DNA from 2 places in the Leifsonia sp. Ger2509 genome. Region 1 is predicted to be linked to the other one. Evidence: predicted binding sites of a transcription regulator. Region 1 holds the regulator's gene; the other holds the start of a gene.
What was found. Region 1 encodes HrcA, which represses chaperone genes, less so after heat shock. Its sites were predicted from a motif close to TTNGCACTCGNNNNNNNCGAGTGCNAA; they were not measured.

Region 1 (10,497 bases):
GGTGTACCGCTGGGAGGACGGGGCCGGCCACGTCGTCGAGCGCTCGGAGCGTTTCTCGGCCTGACGCGCATCCGCTGTGCCGGGCCGCGTCGTGCGACGGCGCCGGGACATGGGAGAATTGGCGCACAATGTCACCACGAGCTCTGAAGGCCCTCGAGCCCGCCGCGACCGATCCGGCGTCCATCCGCAATTTCTGCATCATCGCCCACATCGACCACGGCAAGTCCACGCTGGCCGACCGGATGCTCCAGATCACCGGTGTGGTCAGCGACCGCGACATGCGCGCCCAGTACCTGGACCGCATGGACATCGAGCGCGAGCGCGGAATCACCATCAAGAGCCAGGCGGTGCGGATGCCGTGGCAGGTGGACTCCGGAACGTACGCCCTGAACATGATCGACACTCCGGGTCACGTCGACTTCACCTACGAAGTGTCGCGTTCGCTCGCCGCGTGCGAGGGTGCGATCCTGCTGGTGGATGCGGCGCAGGGCATCGAAGCCCAGACGCTCGCGAACCTCTATCTCGCTCTCGAGAACGACCTCACGATCATCCCGGTGCTCAACAAGATCGACCTTCCTGCGGCCGACCCCGAGAAGTACGCGGCAGAACTCGCGTCGCTCATCGGCGGCAAGCCGGAGGACGTGCTGCGCGTATCCGGCAAAACGGGGATGGGCGTGGAGGAACTCCTCGACCGGGTCGTCGAGCTCATCCCGGCCCCCGTCGGCGACGCGAAAGCACCCGCCAGGGCGATGATCTTCGACTCCGTGTACGACAGCTACCGCGGTGTCGTGACGTACGTGCGCATGGTCGACGGCCAGCTCTCGCCGCGCGAACGCATCCAGATGATGTCGACCAGGGCGACGCACGAGATCCTCGAGATCGGTGTCAGCTCCCCAGAACCGACGCCCAGCAAGGGTCTCGGCGTCGGCGAGGTCGGCTACCTGATCACCGGGGTGAAGGATGTGCGCCAGTCGAAGGTCGGTGACACGATCACGACGGCGTCGAAGCCGGCCACCCAGGCCCTGGCCGGGTACACCGAGCCCAAGCCCATGGTCTTCTCGGGGCTGTACCCGATCGACGGCAGCGACTACCCGGAACTGCGGGAGGCGCTGGACAAGCTGAAACTGTCGGATGCGGCGCTCGTCTACGAGCCGGAGACCTCGGTCGCGCTCGGATTCGGGTTCCGCTGCGGATTCCTCGGCCTGCTGCACCTCGAGATCGTGACCGAACGGCTCGAGCGCGAGTTCGGACTCGACCTCATCACGACGGCTCCGAGCGTGATCTACGAGGTCACGACCGAGGACAAGAAGACGATCACCGTCACGAACCCGAGCGAGTTCCCCGGCGGCAAGATCGCCAAAGTCGAGGAGCCGATGGTGAAGGCTGCGATCCTCGCGCCCAAGGACTACGTCGGCGTCATCATGGAGCTCTGCCAGAGCCGTCGCGGTTCCCTTCTCGGCATGGAGTACCTCGGTGAGGACCGCGTCGAGATCCGCTACACGATGCCGCTCGGCGAGATCGTCTTCGACTTCTTCGACCAGCTGAAGAGCCGGACCGCAGGCTACGCATCCCTCGACTACGAGCCGGCCGGCGAGCAGGAGGCCGACCTGGTCAAGGTCGACATCCTGTTGCAGGGCGAGCAGGTGGATGCGTTCAGCGCGATCGTCCACCGCGACAAGGCGTACGCCTATGGTGTGCTGATGACCGGCCGTCTGCGCGAGCTGATCCCGCGCCAGCAGTTCGAGGTGCCCATCCAGGCTGCGATCGGTGCGCGGATCATCGCGCGCGAGAGCATCCGGGCGATGCGCAAGGACGTCCTGGCGAAATGCTACGGCGGTGACATCACCCGCAAGCGCAAGCTCCTCGAGAAGCAGAAGGAGGGCAAGAAGCGCATGAAGATGGTGGGTCGGGTCGAGGTCCCGCAGGAGGCGTTCATCGCCGCGCTGAGCGGCGACGTCGAGAAGAAGGACAAGAAGTAGGTCAGTCCTCCGCGCGGCGGTACGAACTGACAACCGCTCGGGACTGGACGGCACGGGACTCGGCGAGCGTGCGGCTCAGGGCCGCGCGAGGCCCGCGGCGACGGCCGCGAGGATCGCGTGTCGCTGCGCCGGGGATGCGGAACCCGCGTCGACGACGACCAGCGCGTGGTCGACATAGCCTTCGGTCCAGCATCCCTGTCCGGAAGCGCGAAGGCAGATGTCACGAGCCGCGTTCACACCGGCGATCGTCACCGGCACCGGCGTCGAAGCGACCGTTGTGTAGATGATGGGGGCGCTACCGTCCGCTCCCTGCACGATTGCAACGTTGATCCCGTCCTGCGATCCGCAGTGCATCGCGCCCGACTGGTGAACTGCGGCGCGGAAGACTTCGTCATATGCGTCGGTGTAGTCGAGGGTCATACCGGCGTATGGGTCCGTGACTACCGTGAAACCGGGGACCACCGTCCGGATGCTGCTCTGGATCGCGGTGCAGTCGCGCATGGAACTCCAGCGCGAAGACGGAAGGGCTTGCGCTGACACGAGCGATCCTGCCTCGTCGAGCGCGGTGATCGTCGACCGGACGGCCGACTCCAGTTGCGCCCGCATCCCCGGCGCGGTCGCAGTGGAGACATCCGACTGCGAAAGGTGGGCCGACACCCAGGTCGACCCGGCGAGTGCTTGGATCTCGCACCATTCGCCGTCGCCATGTTTGCAGCCGCCTACGGATCGCGTACCGAGAGCCAGGCCGTCGAAGGTCGCGATGTCATAGCTGTTGGAGCCCGTGAATGTCTGGAACGACGCCGCCGCATCGGGGAGCACGGCGACACTCAGCATGTGAGTATCCGACATCCAGACGCAGGTGAAGTAGCCGGCCTGGATCGCGGACAGCAGCGTGGTCGCCGACGGCGGATTGATCGGGCTCATGAACTCCGCGCGCGCGCTCGGCAGGGCGCCCGCGCTCGGCGGCGCGACCCTGTAGTCGACTGGCGCCGACAGGACCAGCTTCGGATCGACCGCGTTCACAGTGGCCGACGGCACCATGGATTCGCAGGTGGGATACGTCTGGACCGGCGTGGGACTGGGGGTGGGAGTCGTGGATGGGGCGACTGCGGCAGCGACGGTGTGCGCGGGCGGCGGAGGCTGGGTGCATCCACTCAACGCAAGCGCGACTGCAACTGCGATGGCGCTGATGGCGACGGCTGCCCGAACCTGGCCCGCACGAATCGTCATCTCGCTCCTCGATCTGGTTGGCCAACGCTAATGGAGCATCGAACCGCGGCCCCATCCCGTCCTACCCCCCAATGCGGGGGGCATCACCTGGTGGGCGTCACACACCCGAGACTCTCGTAAAGTTGACGCATGCGCCGCTCCACGTTCACCGACCAGCCCGTCACGTACGGTGCTGTCGGAGGGACGCAGGCCGCTGACCTGCTCTACTACCCGCCGAAGGGCTACCGCCCCATGATCCGTGAGGCGCGGCTCGGCTCCGGCGAAGAGCGTTTCCAGGCGGCCGCCGCATCGCTCATGACCTGGGGTGTGCAGCGCGGGAGCGGTATCAAGGTAACGGATGCGCGCGAGGGCACCGGCGTCCAGTACGAGGGCGTGATCTTCAATCCGGACGGCACGCCGGCCAAACTTCAGGAGCACCGGCAGTCGGAGGCGGTCTTCGCCGAGGACGGTTCCCCGTACATCGTCAACGGGATGACCGCCGTGTTGAAGATCCCGTTCTGGCCCTTCCACGTCTCCGCACCGGTCCGCGTCGTGTATGTGATCGACGAGCAGAACCGCGTCGGCTTCGCGTACGGAACCCTGCACGGACATCCGGAGAGCGGCGAGGAGGCGTTCATCGTCGAGCACCGTGACGACGGTTCGGTCTGGTTCGTGGTGCGTGCCCTGGGCCGCCCGGCGAACGGCTTCTACCGCGCGACGTATCCGATCCTCCGGCTCGTCCAGCGGCACTATACGAACAAATACATGCGTTCACTCCTGCCCGCCAGGGCGGCGTAGCGGATGCCGAGCGCGCTTCCTCTCGGCGATCCGGCGCCCGCCGACGGCCTTCTGCCCGGGTCCGCGGCAGTCGGCGCAGCGGAACGCAACTTCGGCGTCTACCTGCATGTGCCGTTCTGCCGGGTGCGCTGCGGCTATTGCGACTTCAACACCTACACGGCCACAGAGCTGCGCGGAGTCTCCCAGAGCGACTATGCAGTTCACGCCGTGCACGAGGTCGCATTCGCGCAGCGTGTTCTCGAAACCAGCGGCGTCGCCGCGCGTCCGGTCTCGACCGTGTTCTTCGGGGGCGGGACTCCGACCATGCTCCCGTCGACCGACCTCACGGCCATGCTCGGTGCGGTGCGGGAGGCCTGGGACCTCGCGGCGGGTGCCGAGGTGACGACGGAGGCGAACCCGGACTCGGTAGACGCCGAGTACCTGCGCCGGCTTGCCGACGGCGGTTTCACCCGCGTCTCCTTCGGGATGCAGTCCGCGGTTCCGCACGTGCTCGCCACCCTGGAGCGCACCCACGACCCCGAGCGCGTCCCGCTCGTCGTGGAGTGGGCGCGCGACGCCGGCCTCCAGGTCAGCCTCGACCTCATCTATGGCACACCGGGGGAGACTCTCGACGACTGGGAGCGCTCGCTCGACTCCGCGATCGCCTGCCGCCCCGACCACCTTTCGGCCTATTCGCTGATCGTCGAACCGGGCACGAAGCTTTCCAGGCAGATCCGGTCCGGTGCCGTTCCGGAGCCCGACGAAGACCTCCAGGCCGACATGTACGAGGCGGCGGATGCGCGCCTCGTCTCGGCAGGCTACGACTGGTATGAGGTCAGCAACTGGGCCACGGATGAGGCGCACCGCTCCCGGCACAACCTCGCGTACTGGCAGGGTCACGACTGGTGGGGTGTCGGCCCCGGGGCCCACAGCCATGTCGGCGGCGTGCGCTGGTGGAACGTGAAGCACCCGTCCGCCTACGCGGGCCGGATCGCAGCGGATGAATCCCCGGCGGCCGGTCGCGAGACGCTCGACCCGGAGACGCAGCGTGTCGAGCGCGTGCTGCTGCTGACGCGCATCCGTGACGGTCTCGCGACCAGCGAGCTCGACGCCGACGGCCGGCGCGAGGTCGCGGGCCTCATCGCGGATGAGCTCATCGACGCGAAAGCCGCCCTGCGCGGGTCAGTCGAACTGACACTGCGCGGGCGGCTCCTGGCCGACGCGGTCGTGCGCCGGCTTCTCGCGAACAGCTAGCTGACGAAGCGGATCGCGATCGGGTAGACGTACGGCTGACCTGCGTTCGCCCTCACCGCGGCGATGATGCTGAACACGATGTTCACCACCCAGACCGCGAGAAGAATGAGCAGGCCGATCCCGACGACGAGGAGCACCCAGCCGACCACGTACGCGATCGCGAGCGTGATCTGGAAGTTCAGGGCTGTCGCCGTGTGCTCGCGCACGAACGGTCCACGGTCCTTGAGGACGAGGTAGCCGATCAGCGCTGGGATGAAGTTGAAGAAGATACCACCGATGTGGACCAGCGTCGCCCAGAGCCGTTCGTCGGCCGGGTTCATCTGCGGCGTCGGCTGGTACGGCTGGGCAGGCGGTGGCGTTGCGTCAGACATCATTTCTCCTTGGGTGCCCGAGGGTGGGCGCTCGATTGACAGCCCCACCCTAGGGCACAGCGTCGGCGTGGCCGCGGAGGCGGCGGCTACTTGATGAAACGGAAGTTGAACGGGTAACGGTAGGTGCCGCCGCCGTTGACTCTCACGAATCCCAGGATCGAGAACACCAGGTTCACGATGTAGAGGACCCAGGGGATCAGGAGCGAGAACACGAACGAGATCGGCCAGGCGGGCGTCGCCAGCAGGATCGACCCGAGGATCCCCGAGACGAGCCAGACGAGGATCCAGGTGATCTGCCAGTTCAGTGCTTCCTTGGACTCCTGGCGAGTGAGCGCCCCCCGGTCTTTGAAGACCAGGAAGATGATCAGCGACGGGAGGAACCAGAGGATGCCGCCGAGGTGGGCGAACGACGCCCACTGCTTGTCCTCAGCAGCGGTGAGCGGCGCGCCCGGGGCGGCAGCAGCGTACGGCTGCTGCGGAGGGACGCCGGCGGGCTGGGGCGGCACGTTCGCGTACGGCTGCTGCGGCGGCACGGGCTGCTGCGGCGGAACCGGCTGCTGGGGCGGGACTCCCGAGCCTGTCGGGTCGACGGGAGGTTGGTTGGGGTCGGTCATGATCGGTGCCTTTCATTCCAGTGGAACTCAACGGACCTGCTCGGTAGGCGCGTGCACCTTTCGATGTGATCGATCCGGGCGATCGTGCGAACTCATGCATAAGCTACTGCCGTGAAACTGCCGGGTGCAATGATTCGATGGCGTGTCGAAGCGATATGATTAGCACTCAGGCTAAACGAGTGCTAACAGGTCGGTGTCAGGGAGGCGACGAGAAGATGGTGTCGGATCGGAGCCTCGAGGTTCTCCGCGTGATCGTGCAGGACTACGTGGCGTCGCGCGAGCCCGTCGGGTCGAAGAGCATCGTCGAGCGCCACGCGTTCGGTGTGTCCGCAGCGACGATCCGCAACGACATGGCCGCGCTCGAAGACGAGGAGCTGATCGTCGCGCCGCACACGTCCTCCGGCCGGGTCCCCACCGACAAGGGGTACCGGGTCTTCGTCGACCAGCTCGCCGATCTGAAGCCGCTCAGCCATGCTCAGCGCCAGGCCATCGAGGTCTTCCTCGGGCAGTCCGTCGACCTCGACGACGTGCTCGCTCGCACGGTCCGCCTGCTCTCGCAGCTGACCCACCAGGTCGCGCTCGTGCAGTATCCGTCGGTCTCACGGTCGCGCATCCGCCACATCGAGTTCGTCGCGCTCGCACCCCAGCGGCTCCTGAGCGTGCTCATCACGGACTCAGGCGCCGTCGAGCAGCGCGTGATCGAGGTTCCCCGCGAACTCGATGATGAGCGCATCGCACAGGTGCGGACGGCCGTGAACTCCGCGACCGCCGGGCTGACGCTCGCCGAGGCCGCGGCGCGCCTTCGCGCACTCGCTGGGAATAGCGGTGAGCCCGGTCATGACGTGATCGCACCGGTCGCTAAGACCGTCGTCGAGCAGATCGAGGCGAACCGGCAGGACAAGCTGCTGATGGCGGGCGCCGCCAACCTGGTGCGCACCGAGCACGACTTCACCGGAAGCATCTATCCGGTGCTGGAGGCGATCGAGGAGCAGGTCATCCTGCTCCGTCTCTTCGGTGAGATGGCGACCGACCAGCACGGCGTGTCCGTCTCGATCGGACGGGAGAACGCGCCTTTCGGCCTCGCTGAGACGAGCGTTCTCACCAGCGGCTACACGTCGGCCACCTCCGGCATCGCCAGGCTCGGCGTGCTCGGCCCGACCCGCATGGACTATTCGAACAACATGGCGGCCGTCCGTGCCGTCGCCCGATACCTCTCCCGACTGCTCGGCGAGAACTAGCAATCGACAGTTAAGGAACTGCCTACGTGGCTGACCACTACGAAGTACTCGGCGTCGACCGCGACGCCACCCCCGATGAGATCAAGAAGGCCTACCGTCGTCTGGCACGGGAACTCCACCCCGATGTGAACCCGAGCCCCGAGGCGTCCGAGCGGTTCAAGCTCGTCACCCACGCCTACGACGTGCTGAGTGACCCCCAGCAGCGGGAGCAGTACGACCTCGGGCCGCAGGCCGGTTTCCCCGGTGCCGGCGGCTTCGGGAACTTCGGCGACATCTTCGAGACGTTCTTCGGAGGTGGCGGAGGCGGAGGCCGCGGTCCCAAGTCGCGGCGCGAGCGTGGCCAGGATGCGCTCCTGCGCGTCGAGGTGGATCTCGACGAGATCATCTTCGGCACCCACCGCGACCTGGAGGTCGACACGGCGATCGTCTGCGAGACCTGCAACGGGTCGTGCTGCCAGCCCGGCACGGCGCCTGTGACCTGCGACATCTGCCACGGGTCCGGGAGCATCCAGCGCTCGGTGCGCTCCCTGCTCGGCAACGTGATGACCTCGAGCCCGTGCGGCACCTGCCGGGGGTTCGGCACCGTCATCGTCACGCCGTGCGTGACCTGCCAGGGCCAGGGCCGGGTACGCGCCAGGCGTACGGTGCCGGTCGACATCCCCGCGGGCGTGGACACGGGGCTGCGCCTGCAGATGCCCGGAAGCGGCGAGGCCGGTCCGGCAGGCGGACCGAACGGCGACCTGTACCTCGAGATCAAGGTGAAGCACCACGATGTCTTCAGCCGCGACGGGGACGACCTCCTGTGCACGCTCGAAGTGGCGATGACGGATGCGATCCTCGGCACGCACGCGAAGGTCCGGGCTCTCGACGGCGACATCGAGATCGAATTGAAAGCCGGCGTGCAGAGCGCCGACATCATCACGGTGAAGGACCGCGGCATCACGCACCTGAGGGGAAGCGGGCGCGGCGATCTCCGGGTGGGCATCCAGGTCGTCACCCCGACGAAGCTCGATCACAAGGAGCGTGAGCTGATCAAGCAGTTCGCGTCGACCCACAAGCAGGAGGCACCAAACCTGGCGCGCTTCCAGCAAGGCCTCTTCGCGAAGCTCCGCGACCGCTTCCTCAACGTCTGAGCATCGTGTGAGCTCCCTCTACCTACGCGAAGACCTCGTGTCGACGTCGGCCGGCGAGCGGCTCTCGATCGTCGGCGCCGAGGCGAAGCACGCGGCGACGGTGAACCGCACGCGGCCGGGAGAGGTGGTTGCGATCGGGAACGGTCGCGGGTTGACGGCGACCGGACCGGTGATCGCGGCGACCCCATTCGAGCTGACGATCGAGGTGCAGTCGGTCGAGCAGGTCGGTCGGCCGACCCCGCTGGTCACGCTTGCCCAGGCGCTGGCGAAGGGCGACCGCGACGAACTGGCCGTGCAGGCCTCGACCGAGCTCGGCATCGACGCGGTGATCCCGTGGGCCGCGGACCGCTCGGTCTCGCGGTGGGACGGACCCAAGGTGGCGAAGGGCCGCGACCGCTGGAACGCGATCGCGCGCGAGGCGGCCAAGCAGTCCATCCGCCCCTGGCTGCCCGAGGTGGGCTCACTGCTGACGTCGAAGCAGCTCCCTGCGCTGGCGTCGACAGCGCGGATGCTCGTCCTCGAGCCGACGGCGGAGACTCCGCTCACGGCGATCCGACCGGACGGCCGGGACATCGTCGTCGTCGTCGGGCCGGAGGGCGGCCTGTCGGACGCCGAGCTGCACCGGTTCGCCGAGGCCGGGGCCGAACTCGTGCGTCTCGGCGAGACCGTGCTGCGGACCTCGACCGCCGGTCCCGCATCGATCGCCGTACTGAACGCCGCGCTCGGGCGCTGGTGATCCCTCCGATCGCTGGCGCGAAACCCTTAAGATAGACCTATGGCAACGGACGAGCGTTCGATCTTCACGCGCATCATCGCGGGCGAGATCCCGGCCGACGTCGTGTTCGACAGCGAGCGCATCATCGCGTTCCGCGACATCGCACCCAAGGCGCCGGTCCATCTGCTCGTCGTTCCCAAGACCGAGCGGTACCGCGATGTGGTCGAGCTCGCCGCGAGCGACCCTGACCTTCTCGCAGAGTTGGTCGCGACGGCGAACACGCTCGCCGAACAGCACAGCAACGGCGAGTTCCGGCTGGTGTTCAACACCGGTGCCACCGCCGGCCAGACGATCTTCCACGTTCACGCACACGTGCTCGGCGGACAGCTCGAGGAAGGAACCCTTGCCCAGTAGCGACTACCCGTCCCCCGAAGGCCAGGCCGAAGCGCGCCTGCACATCGACGGTGTCGCCATGGTGCGCCTTCTCGGCCCCCAGGACCGATTGCTGACGACGATCGAGCGCCAGTACCCGATGGTCAGCGTGCACGTGCGCGGCAACGAGATCACCCTTTCCGGCGACCCGGCGCAGGTCGACGCCGCCCGACGACTCATGGAGGAACTACTCGTCATGGTGAAGAACGGCCAGGAGATCAGCCCGGCCGAGGTCACGAGTTCGGCCAAGATGCTGAGCTCCGACCTCAACCTCAGTCCCGCGGATGTGCTGAGCCAGGCCATCCTTACTGCACGCGGCAAGAGCATCCGGCCGAAGACGCTCGGGCAGAAGCAGTACGTCGATGCGATCGACCACAACACGATCGTCTTCGGTATCGGCCCCGCGGGCACCGGCAAGACCTACCTCGCGATGGCGAAGGCCGTTCAGGCGCTGCAGCGCAAAGAGGTCAGCCGCATCATCCTGACCCGTCCGGCGGTCGAGGCCGGCGAGCGGCTGGGCTACCTGCCCGGTACCCTCACCGACAAGATCGACCCGTACCTGCGGCCGCTATACGACGCGCTGAACGAGATGATGGACCCGGAACTGGTGCCGAAACTGCTCGCCGCTGGGACCATCGAGGTGGCCCCGCTCGCCTACATGCGCGGACGCACCCTGAACGACTCGTTCATCATCCTCGACGAGGCGCAGAACACCACGCCCGAGCAGATGAAGATGTTCCTCACCCGGCTCGGGTTCGGTTCGCGCATGGTCGTG
Region 2 (10,497 bases), 3.2 Mb from region 1:
CGACGCGCTCGCCGCCGACCCGTCCGTGCTCGTCTTCGGAGAAGACGTCGGCCCGCTCGGCGGCGTGTTCCGCATCACCGACGGCCTCACCGCCCGGTTCGGCGAGGACCGCTGCTTCGACACCCCGCTCGCGGAGGCCGGCATCGTCGGCAGCGCCGTCGGGCTCGCCATGAACGGGATGCGCCCCGTCGTCGAGATGCAGTTCGACGCGTTCGCCTACCCGGCGTTCGAGCAGATCGTCGACCACGTCGCCAAGATGGGCAACCGAACGCGCGGGGCCGTGCGGCTCCCGCTGGTCATCCGCATCCCGTTCGCCGGCGGCATCGGCGGGGTCGAGCACCACTCCGACTCGTCGGAGGCGTACTACGCCCACACGCCCGGGCTCACGGTCGTGACTCCGTCGACCCCGCAGGATGCGTACGGTCTGCTGCGTGCCGCGATCGCGCATCCGGACCCCGTCGTCTTCCTCGAACCCAAGAAGCTGTACTGGACGAGCGGGCCGGTCGACACGACCGCGCCGCTGCCGGAACTGGGGCGCGCACAGGTCATCCGCGAGGGCACCGACGCCACGATCATCGCCTACGGTCCGTCCGTGCCTGTGGCGCTCAAGGCTGCCGAGGCCGCGGCGGAAGAAGGCCGCAGCCTCCAGGTCATCGATGTGCGCAGCATCGTGCCGTTCGACGACGAGACCGTGACCGCGGCCGTGCGCTCCACCGGGCGCGCTGTGGTGGTGGCGGAGGCGCCCGGGTTCGCCAGTGTCGCATCCGAGATCGCCGCGCGGGTCTCCGAGCGCTGCTTCCACTACCTCGAGGCGCCCGTGCTGCGTGTCACCGGCTTCGACACCCCGTTCGCGCCGCCGAAGCTGGAGGAGTTCTACCTGCCCAGCGTCGACCGGCTCCTCGACGCGGTCGATCGCCTGCAGTGGGACGACGAGGCGGAGGGCGCATGACCGCGCAGATCTTCCGGCTTCCCGACCTCGGCGAAGGCCTCACCGAGGCGGCGCTCGTGCGCTGGCTCGTCAGCGTCGGTGAAGAGGTCGTCGTGGACCAGCCCGTCGCCGAGGTGGAGACGGCGAAGTCGGTCGTCGAGGTGCCGTCGCCGTTCGGCGGTATCATCAGCGCGCTCCACGGCGAAGAGGGGGAGGACCTCCGCGTCGGGGCGCCGCTGATCGAAGTGGATGCTGTGGGCGGCCCCGCGGGTGCGGTCGCGCCGACGTCGGTGGAAGCTCCGGCCGGCGCGCAGGTCGAGGCTCCGGTCGAGGCGGTCGCAGAGGGCTCGGGCAACGTACTGGTCGGCTACGGCACGACCGAGACCCGGCACACGGGCCGACGTCGTCGTGCGACGCTCGTCGGCGCACCGACTCGCGTCGCCGAGCAGCCGGCCGCAACGTCGACGCTCGGCGCTGAGCAGCCGGTCGCCAGGGCGACGCGCGGCGCAGAGCAGCCGGTCGCCAGGGCGACGCGCGGCGCAGAGCAGCCGGCCACCACGGTACCGGACGCCGCACTCGCTGCCGCACCGGTCGCGGCTCCCGCTGGCGCACCAGCGACGCGGAATCCGCACCACCCGGTGATCTCGCCGGTGGTCCGCCAGCTCGCGAAGACCCGCGGCCTCGACCTCGACGCTCTCGCGGGTTCCGGGCCGGACGGACTGATCACGCGACGCGATGTCGAGAACGCCCCGGTCGGCGGTGCTGCAGGTGGCGACGCCCGCCGCGCTGCGCCCGCCGCGGCCGCCGGTGAAGCGGATGCACGCACCGGCCTCGCCATCCGCTCGACGACACCGCTCGGCATCTTCCGTCGCACCGTCGCCGCGAACATGACGCGCAGCCGTAGCGAGATCCCCGAGGCGACCGTCTGGGTGGATGTGGACGCGACGGATCTCTGGGAGCTGCGCTCGCGCATGCGGCTCGGCGACCGGCATCCCTCTCTCCTCTCCTTCATCGCCCGCTTCACGCTCTCGGCGCTCGCGCAGTATCCGGTGCTCGCCGGCCGTCTCACCGCCGACGCCACCGCGATCGAAGAGTTCGACGGGGTCAACCTCGGGTTCGCTGTCGACACCCCTCGTGGCCTGGTCGTCCCCGTCGTGCGTCACGCGGAGACCCTCACTCTGCGCGAGCTCAACAGGGAGTTCGACCGGCTCACCGGGGCCGCGCGCGAAGGGCGGGCAGCGTCAGTGGATCTCGCCGGCTCGACCTTCACGATCAACAACTACGGCAGCCTCGGCGTCGACGGCAGCGCGGCGATCATCAACCATCCCGAAGTCGCGATCCTCGGCGTCGGGCGGTTCATCGAACGGCCGTGGGTCGTCGGTGGAGCGATCGTTCCGCGCCGGATCGTGCAACTCAGCCTCGTCTTCGACCACCGCGTGTGCGATGGGGGAGTCGCTGCCGGGATGCTGCGGGCCGTCGCCGACTCGATCGAGCATCCCTTCGACCTGCTCGCCGACGCCCCGCCCGCCGTCTGACACGGCAGCCCGGCCCGGCTCTCCCGGCCGGCGCCCCTCGACCTGGCAGAAATCGCGGGTGCGCCGAACGCAGTACCCGCAAAAGGTGCCAACTCGAGGGCCGGCCGACGCGGAATCGCGCGGCAACCCCCGCCGCCGCCATCCAGTTGGCAGAAGTTGCCGTTATGCCGAGCGCCTAAACGGCAACGTGTGCCAACTCGCCGGGTCGACCGCGGCGAAACGGGATTCGGTCCCGGCCATAGGCTGGGACGGTGCCCCACGAGACGAAACCCCGGCGTACGGCTATGCCCGTGTGGCTCGCGATCGTGTTCGCGCTGCTCTGCGGCGCGGGTGTCGCCGTGCAGTCGCGCATCAACGGCGAGCTCGGCCAGCGGCTGGGCGACGGCTTCGTCGCGGCGACGATCTCGTTCGGCACCGGACTGGTGATCCTCCTGGTCGCACTCACGATCGCACCGGGGGGCCGTCGGGGGCTCGGCCGCGTTCGCACCGCCCTCCGGTCCCGCACGCTGCCCTGGTGGTACGTGCTCGGCGGCAGCGCGGGCGCCTTCCTCGTCCTGTCGCAGGGCCTCACGGCGGCTGTGCTGGGCGTCGCGCTCTTCACGGTGGCGATCGTCGCCGGGCAGACGGTGAGCGGTCTGGTGCTCGACCGGATCGGCCTCGGGCCCGGCGGTCGCCGTCCCCTCACGCCGGCCCGCGTGACAGGTGCCGTGCTCGCTCTGCTCGCGGTCACCTGGTCGGTGTCCGCGGAGCTCACGACCAGTGTTCCGATCTGGATGCTCATCCTGCCCCTGCTTGCCGGCCTCGGGATCGGGTGGCAGCAGGCCGTCAACGGTCAGGTCCGCGTCGTCGCGTCCAGCGCGCTCAGCGCGACGTTCATCAACTTCGTGGTCGGCACCACCGTGCTCGTCATCGCGATGGTCGTCCATGCCTCGTTCGTCGGCTGGCCCTCCGCACTCCCCACCGAATGGTGGCTGTACCTCGGCGGCGCGATCGGCTGCGTGTTCATCGCAGGCACCTCCCTGCTCGTCAAGGTCACCGGCGTGCTCGTCCTGGGACTCGCGACCGTCGCCGGCCAGCTGCTGACCGCGCTGGCCCTCGACCTCATCCTGCCCAGCTCGGCGCATCCGATCGCCTGGACGACGGTCGCGGGAACGGCGCTCGCACTCGTCGCCGTGGCGATCGCGAGCATTCGCTGGCGGTCGGCACCCAGGGTCAGCCGAGCACGCTGAGGTAACGCTCCGGATCGATCGTGATGCGGTGGCCGTCGCGTGCGCCGTCCGGCACGCCTCCGACATAGAGCCAGCCGAGGAGCCGCTCGTTCTTCGCCAGGGAGTGGGTCTTGTGCACGGCCTTCGAGCGGGTGTGCGTGCCGGTGCGCCAGAAGACGCCCCAGCCGGCATCGTGGAGCAGCAGGCTCAGGGTGTGCGCGACACCGGAGGCGACCGCATCCTGTTCCCAGCCCGGCACCTTCTCGCTCTTCTGGCGCACGGAGACGATCGCGAGCAGGAGAGGCGCCCGCAGCGGCTTCTGGGCGAGCTTTTCCGCCTCGGGGCCGTGCGCCCCCGCATCCTTCACGAATGCCCGGCCCAGCCGGTCGCGCGCATCCCCGCGCAGCTCGATCACGCGCCACGGACGCAGCGAGCTGTGGTCGGCGACGCGGCCTGCTGCAGCGATGAGCGGAAGCAGCTCGGCGTGCGTCGGAGCCTCGTCGGTGACGCGCGAGTACGAGCGCCTGCCGGCGACGGCTTCGACCAGGTTCGTCACGCGGCTACTCGGCGGGCGTGAAGTTGAGGGAGATCGAGTTCATGCAGTACCGGTCGCCGGTCGGCGTGCCGAACCCGTCGTCGAAGACATGGCCGAGGTGCGAGCCGCAGCGCGCGCAGCGGACCTCGGTGCGGACGGTCCCGAGGCTCCTGTCCTCGATGAGTTCCACCGCCTCCGGTCGCACCGACTCGTAGAAGCTCGGCCAGCCGCAGCCGGAGTCGAACTTCGTGCCGCTCTTGAACAGCTCGGAACCGCAGGCAGCACAGGTGTAGAGGCCGGCGCGCTCCTCATCGAGCAGTTCGCCCGTCCAGGGGCGCTCGGTGGCGGCCTCGCGCAGCACCGCGTACTGGTCGGCGCTCAACTCGTTGCGCCATTCGTCGTCGCTCTTCGTGACGTTGTACTCCATGGACGAGGCGTCCTTCCTGCGTCGATCCGGCCTGATAAAGGTCCGTTCCAACCCTAAACGCCATCACACGACGTGCCCGCCCGCTTGGGCGAACACTCAGACACCCGCAAATAGTATGAAGCGCAAGTCAGGGGTCAGCGGGAAAGGGAGAGCGATGGCGGAAGCATCCAAGGATCGCACCCACTCCTCAGCGGTTCCGGATGAGCTCACCGAGCGCGACGAGGCGATCCTCGCCTTCGAACGGCAGTGGTGGCGCCATGCGGGTGCGAAGGAGCAGGCGATCCGCCAGGACTTCGGCCTTTCGGCCGCGCGGTACTATCAGCTGCTCGGCGCCTTGATCGATTCGCCGGCCGCACTCGCTCACGACCCTATGCTCGTCAAGAGGCTGCAACGCCTCCGCGACGCCCGAACGGCCGCCCGGAACGCGCGAGCGCTGACCCCCCACGACTGAGGATCACCCCGAACAGATGGCAGAGAAATACCCGAAGGATCGCTTCGACGCGATCCCCGACGATATTCAGCGCGTCGGCGCCCACCGAGCTCCTCACCAGAAGGGGCGCGGCTGGATCGGTTTCGCCTGGGCCGTGGTCGCCACGATCCTCCTGATCGGCGTCGGCGTGTTCGGGCTCTACCTCATCAACGGCAGCATCGCCTTCAACGGTTCGCCCTCAGGCACGCCCTCGCCGTCGGTCACGTCGACCCCGACGCCGACCATCACCCCGACCGTCAACCCTGCGCTCAACGTGACCGTGCTGAACGGCACGACGACCGCCGGTCTCGCGAACCAGGTGGGCGACGCGCTCGTGGCGAAGGGATGGAAGGTGCAGTCCCGCGCCAACGCCAGCCAGTCGAACATCACGAGTACCGTCGTCTACTACTCGAACCCGAAGAATGAGGCCGCCGCCCTCGGTCTGGCCCAGTCCCTGCCCGGATCGACCGTCATGCTGACGCAGGACTTCGCCGAGACCGGCGCGGACCTGACGGTGGTCGTCGGCAGCGACTACAAAGCTCCGACGGGATAGCGCTTCTCACCGGGCATTACGGTCGCCGATGTTTCAGGCGTGTTTAATTCATGCCCATTTCAGGTAATTTCACGACCTATTGTCCTGATGGTCGTCCATTGCCGCCTTCGAAAGCATTAGTATCTGGTTTCAACGCGCTGGTGAATGTGCTACGCGCGGACGAAACACAGCAATGGGAGTAATAGATGGCGAACGGAACCGTGAAGTGGTTCAACGCTGAGAAAGGCTACGGCTTCATTACTGTCGATGATGGGGGACAGGACGTTTTCGTTCACTACTCCGCAATCGACATGAGCGGCTACAAGGTCCTCGAAGAGGGCCAGCAGGTCGTATTCGAGGTCGGTACCGGCAACAAGGGCCCCCAGGCCGAGTCGGTGCGTCTGGCGTAGCACAGCACGACTACTGATTCGAACGCCGTCCGGTCCGCCGGGCGGCGTTCGCTCGCGTTCGGCGCCCCCTGTCAGCGGGCACTCTGCGTTCACTTGCACTCGCGGCCCCCGAGTGCCAGAATCGTTCTAGCACTCGACGCGTTCGAGTGCTAACAATGAACACGGGCATTCGCCCGAAGTTCCGTATCTTTCGCAGACGTCCGGGAGGGACGAGAAACAACCATGGCAAAGATCATTGCTTTCAACGAGGACGCGCGCCGCGGACTCGAGCGTGGCCTGAACATTCTGGCCGACACCGTGAAGGTGACGCTTGGCCCGCGCGGTCGCAACGTCGTGCTCGAGAAGAAGTGGGGCGCTCCCACGATCACCAACGATGGTGTCTCCATCGCCAAGGAGATCGAACTCGACGACCCGTACGAGAAGATCGGTGCCGAGCTCGTCAAGGAGGTCGCCAAGAAGACCGACGACGTCGCAGGTGACGGCACCACCACCGCAACCGTCCTCGCCCAGGCTCTGGTCAAGGAAGGCCTCCGCAACGTCGCCGCCGGCGCAGACCCCATCACGCTGAAGCGTGGCATCGAGAAGGCCGTCGAGGCTGTCACCGCCGAACTCATCGCCTCTGCCAAAGAGGTCGAGACCAAAGCGGAGATCGCGGCCACCGCATCCATCTCGGCCGGCGACACCACCATCGGTGAGATCATCGCCGAGGCGATCGACAAGGTCGGCAAAGAGGGCGTCGTCACCGTCGAGGAGTCGAACACCTTCGGCACCGAGCTCGAGCTGACCGAGGGCATGCGCTTCGACAAGGGCTTCCTGTCGCAGTACTTCGTCACCGACCCCGACCGCCAGGAAGCGGTGTTCGAAGACCCGTACATCCTGATCGCGAACCAGAAGATCTCGAACATCAAGGACCTTCTGCCCGTCGTCGACAAGGTGATCCAGGCCGGCAAGCAGCTCCTCATCATCGCTGAGGACGTCGACGGCGAGGCCCTGGCCACGCTCGTCGTGAACAAGATCCGTGGCATCTTCAAGTCCGTCGCCGTCAAGGCTCCGGGCTTCGGCGACCGCCGCAAGGCCATGCTGCAGGACATCGCGATCCTCACCGGCGGCCAGGTCATCTCCGAAGAGGTCGGCCTCAAGCTCGAGAACGTCACCCTCGACCTGCTCGGTACGGCCCGCAAGGTCGTCATCACCAAGGACGAGACCACGATCGTCGAAGGCGGCGGAGACCCCGAGCAGATCGCGGGCCGCGTCGCCCAGATCCGCAACGAGATCGAGAACACGGACAGCGACTACGACCGTGAGAAGCTCCAGGAGCGTCTCGCGAAGCTCGCCGGCGGCGTCGCCGTCATCAAGGCGGGTGCCGCGACCGAGGTCGAGCTCAAGGAGCGCAAGCACCGCATCGAAGACGCCGTGCGCAACGCGAAGGCGGCCGTCGAAGAGGGCATCGTCGCCGGTGGTGGCGTGGCGCTCATCCAGGCCGGCAAGAACGCGTTCGCGAAGCTCGAGCTGACCGGTGACGAGGCGACCGGCGCGAACATCGTGCGCGTCGCCATCGAGGCTCCGCTCAAGCAGATCGCGATCAACGCGGGCCTCGAGCCCGGCGTCGTCGTCGAGAAGGTGCGCAACCTGCCCGTCGGACACGGCCTCAACGCCGCGACCGGCGAGTACGTCGACATGCTGGCCGCCGGCATCAACGACCCGGTGAAGGTCACCCGTTCCGCGCTGCAGAACGCAGCGTCCATCGCGGGCCTGTTCCTCACCACCGAGGCCGTCGTCGCCGACAAGCCGGAGAAGAACCCGGCACCCGTCGGCGACCCGACCGGTGGCATGGACTTCTAAGTCCGTCGCAACACCTCGAAGAGGGCGTCTCCCATCTGGGAGGCGCCCTCTTTCTTGTCCGGCCCGTCGAGTCGTCGCTAACCGCCCATCCCGTGCGGCTTTTCGGTCGGTTACCGACCACTCGACAGCGCGGGCGCGCTGAGCCGCACGGGCCGGCATGACGGCGACGGGCGGGCCGTACGCTGGGGAGCATGGATCTCGGCTTCGTACACAGCATGATCGTGCTCGCCATCATCCTGGCCATGCTCGCCGGGCTGACCGTGGTCGCCTACGTGCTCATCCGTTGGATGGTGCGGTTCACCCTCTCGGGACGACCCGACAGGCCCCGCGAGCCCGGTCCCGGTCCGGAGGACTGATCGCGTCCCAGCCGGCGTCGAGTCCGGGAAAAGTCCGCGCAATTCGGCGGCTTCGTCGGACTTTTCCCGGACTCGTCGGGGCCGATAGACCCATAAGTTGGCGAGGGTGCGATAGGTCGCCCTTCGCATCGCTGAAACGCACTTTCAGCATCCCTCGCCGGATGCGCGGGCGATCGTTGTGGATTTGAGACGATCGTCTCCTGACGGGGCCTGGCTGCGCATCGCTACGATGTGTTCACTGGGGAGCCGGGGGAACATATGAAGAATCAGGCATACAGGGCGGCCCTCGGGGTGGGCGTCATGGTCGCTCTCACCTTGAGCGGATGCGCGCCCCAGGGCGCGGAGGATCCCGGCACCGACCCGGGCACACCCAGCCCGACCGTGACACCCTCCGCAGCTGCGCCGTCGCTCGCGCTCGACTGCGCTGCACTGACCGACGAATCGACGGTGTCGACACTCCTCGGCGTCACTGTCACCCGGATGGATGCCGGCGCCCGGGCGGTGTCCGACGCCACCCGCACGCACGGGCAGTTGGCCGCGGCGGGCGGCGGATCCTGCCTCTGGGGCAGCGCGGGCGCGGACGACGTCGAGAAGTCGAGCGCCCGCCTCACGATCGACGTCCTGCCGAAGGCCGACGGCGCCTGGCAGCAGCTGGCGGCCTGGTATGCGTCGACGGCGACCCCGGGGGCGGACTACAACGGTCACCCGTCGCGCGGCGGGGACTGCAGCCAGAACTACTGCCACACGAACATCCTCGTCGGTGATGTGTGGATCGCTGCAGAGGCCAGTTCCCCGCAGCGCCCCACGATCAGCGAGGCGGACTTCCACTCGCTGATGCAGCACGCGGTCGACGCGGTGGCGCCGATTGCCGGGACGGCGAGGGGAGTTCTTCCGCCTGCGCCGCATCCGTCATGCATGGACGACGCGTACGCCGAGGCAGCCGCGTCGAGTTTCGGAGTCCCTGTGGCTTCGTATCTGGCGCCGGAGGAGGTGTTCCGCATCCAGGCTGCAGTGGCCTTGGTGCCGAACGCCGAATTCTGCATGTACCAGCCGAGCACAGATGGATCAGGCGGCGTGCTGGCCAGTCTGACCGTGATAACCGATGGGGCCGCCGCGTTCGGCCAGTACCGTGAGCAACTTGCGGCGCGGGGCGTCACGATTCGCGACGTGTCGTTCACGTCGGGCGGGACGACCTACAGCGCGATCCAGCACACCCTGCCTGGCGTCGAGTGGGAGACGACGTCGGTCGACCTCGTGTCGGACGGGGACTGGCTGTCGGTCTCGAGTACGAACGTGTTCCCCGATCCGGCCGGGGGCACGCTGTCTTTCGCGAAGTGGGTCGTGGCGAACAGGCCGAGCGACAGCGCCAAGAGCTAGGCGCGAAGAGCATGGATCTCGACTTCGTACACAGCATGATCGTGCTCGCCATCATCCTGGCCATCCTCGCCGTACTGGCCGTGGTCGCCTACCTGCTCGTCCGTTGGATGGTGCGCTTCACCCTCTCGGGACGCCCCGACAAGCCGCGCGATCCCGATTCCGGTCCGAAGGACTGATCGCGCTCCCGCCGGCGTCGAGTCCGGGAAAGGTCCGCCCGAAAACGCCGAACCGGGCGTACTTTTCCCGGGCTCAACGGGCCGATAGACCTACGCGGCGGGCGCGATCGGCTGCGGGGCGGCGGGGGAGCCCGCCAGGGGCAGCGCCACACGGAAAGTCGCTCCTCCGCCGTCGGTCTCGATGACTTCGACGGTGCCGTTGTGGGCCGCGACGATCGACGACACGATCGCGAGGCCGAGCCCGCTGCCGCCGGTCTCGCGGGCGCGTGACGTGTCCGCACGCCAGAAGCGCTGGAAGATCTTCTCCCGGATCTGCGGGGGGATCCCCTCGCCGTGGTCGATGACCTCGAGGATCGCCCGGTCGGTCTGGTGGTTCACCTGAACGAGGATCTCGATCGGGCTGTCGTTCTGCGTGAAGCGCATCGCATTGCCCATCAGGTTGGTGACCACCTGGCGGATCTTGTTCTCTTCGGCCATCACGATCGCCGGATCGCTCGGCGGCGGCCAGGGCAGCGACACCTCGGGCTCGGCGATGACGACGACTCCGCCCGTCGTCCGTCGCGGACGCCGGCTCCGCAGGCGGGCCAGGGTCGCGCCGGCGAATGCGATAGGACCGGTCGCCGTGTTCGCGGTGGTCTGCGCCCGGTTGATCGCTCCCGCGCCGACCGCCTCGATCGGCTCAGTGGGGATGTCGTGGCTGCG

Region 2: groL (chaperonin GroEL) is a predicted target of HrcA. The motif match lies at 6,171-6,197, and genes of this name have one in related genera.

Annotation. Positions count from the first base shown of each region.
Region 1 is NZ_JBUYVB010000003.1:113,284-123,780, forward strand. Features, by position in the region: gene ACV7NN_RS00820 (amidohydrolase) at 1-64, shown strand, start outside; gene lepA (translation elongation factor 4) at 129-1,979, shown strand; gene ACV7NN_RS00830 (hypothetical protein) at 2,055-3,209, opposite strand; gene ACV7NN_RS00835 (DUF1990 family protein) at 3,339-3,986, shown strand; gene hemW (radical SAM family heme chaperone HemW) at 3,990-5,219, shown strand; gene ACV7NN_RS00845 (DUF4870 domain-containing protein) at 5,216-5,590, opposite strand; gene ACV7NN_RS00850 (DUF4870 domain-containing protein) at 5,677-6,204, opposite strand; gene hrcA (heat-inducible transcriptional repressor HrcA) at 6,420-7,442, shown strand; gene dnaJ (molecular chaperone DnaJ) at 7,469-8,575, shown strand; gene ACV7NN_RS00865 (16S rRNA (uracil(1498)-N(3))-methyltransferase) at 8,583-9,311, shown strand; gene ACV7NN_RS00870 (histidine triad nucleotide-binding protein) at 9,351-9,704, shown strand; gene ACV7NN_RS00875 (PhoH family protein) at 9,763-10,497, shown strand, end outside.
Region 2 is NZ_JBUYVB010000003.1:3,341,331-3,351,827, forward strand. Features, by position in the region: gene ACV7NN_RS16170 (alpha-ketoacid dehydrogenase subunit beta) at 1-949, shown strand, start outside; gene ACV7NN_RS16175 (dihydrolipoamide acetyltransferase family protein) at 946-2,463, shown strand; gene ACV7NN_RS16180 (DMT family transporter) at 2,715-3,692, shown strand; gene ACV7NN_RS16185 (nitroreductase family protein) at 3,676-4,227, opposite strand; gene msrB (peptide-methionine (R)-S-oxide reductase MsrB) at 4,232-4,633, opposite strand; gene ACV7NN_RS16195 (DUF3263 domain-containing protein) at 4,788-5,084, shown strand; gene ACV7NN_RS16200 (LytR C-terminal domain-containing protein) at 5,101-5,655, shown strand; gene ACV7NN_RS16205 (cold-shock protein) at 5,841-6,044, shown strand; gene groL (chaperonin GroEL) at 6,267-7,886, shown strand; gene ACV7NN_RS16215 (hypothetical protein) at 8,078-8,242, shown strand; gene ACV7NN_RS16220 (hypothetical protein) at 8,501-9,619, shown strand; gene ACV7NN_RS16225 (hypothetical protein) at 9,631-9,795, shown strand; gene ACV7NN_RS16230 (sensor histidine kinase) at 9,886-10,497, opposite strand, start outside.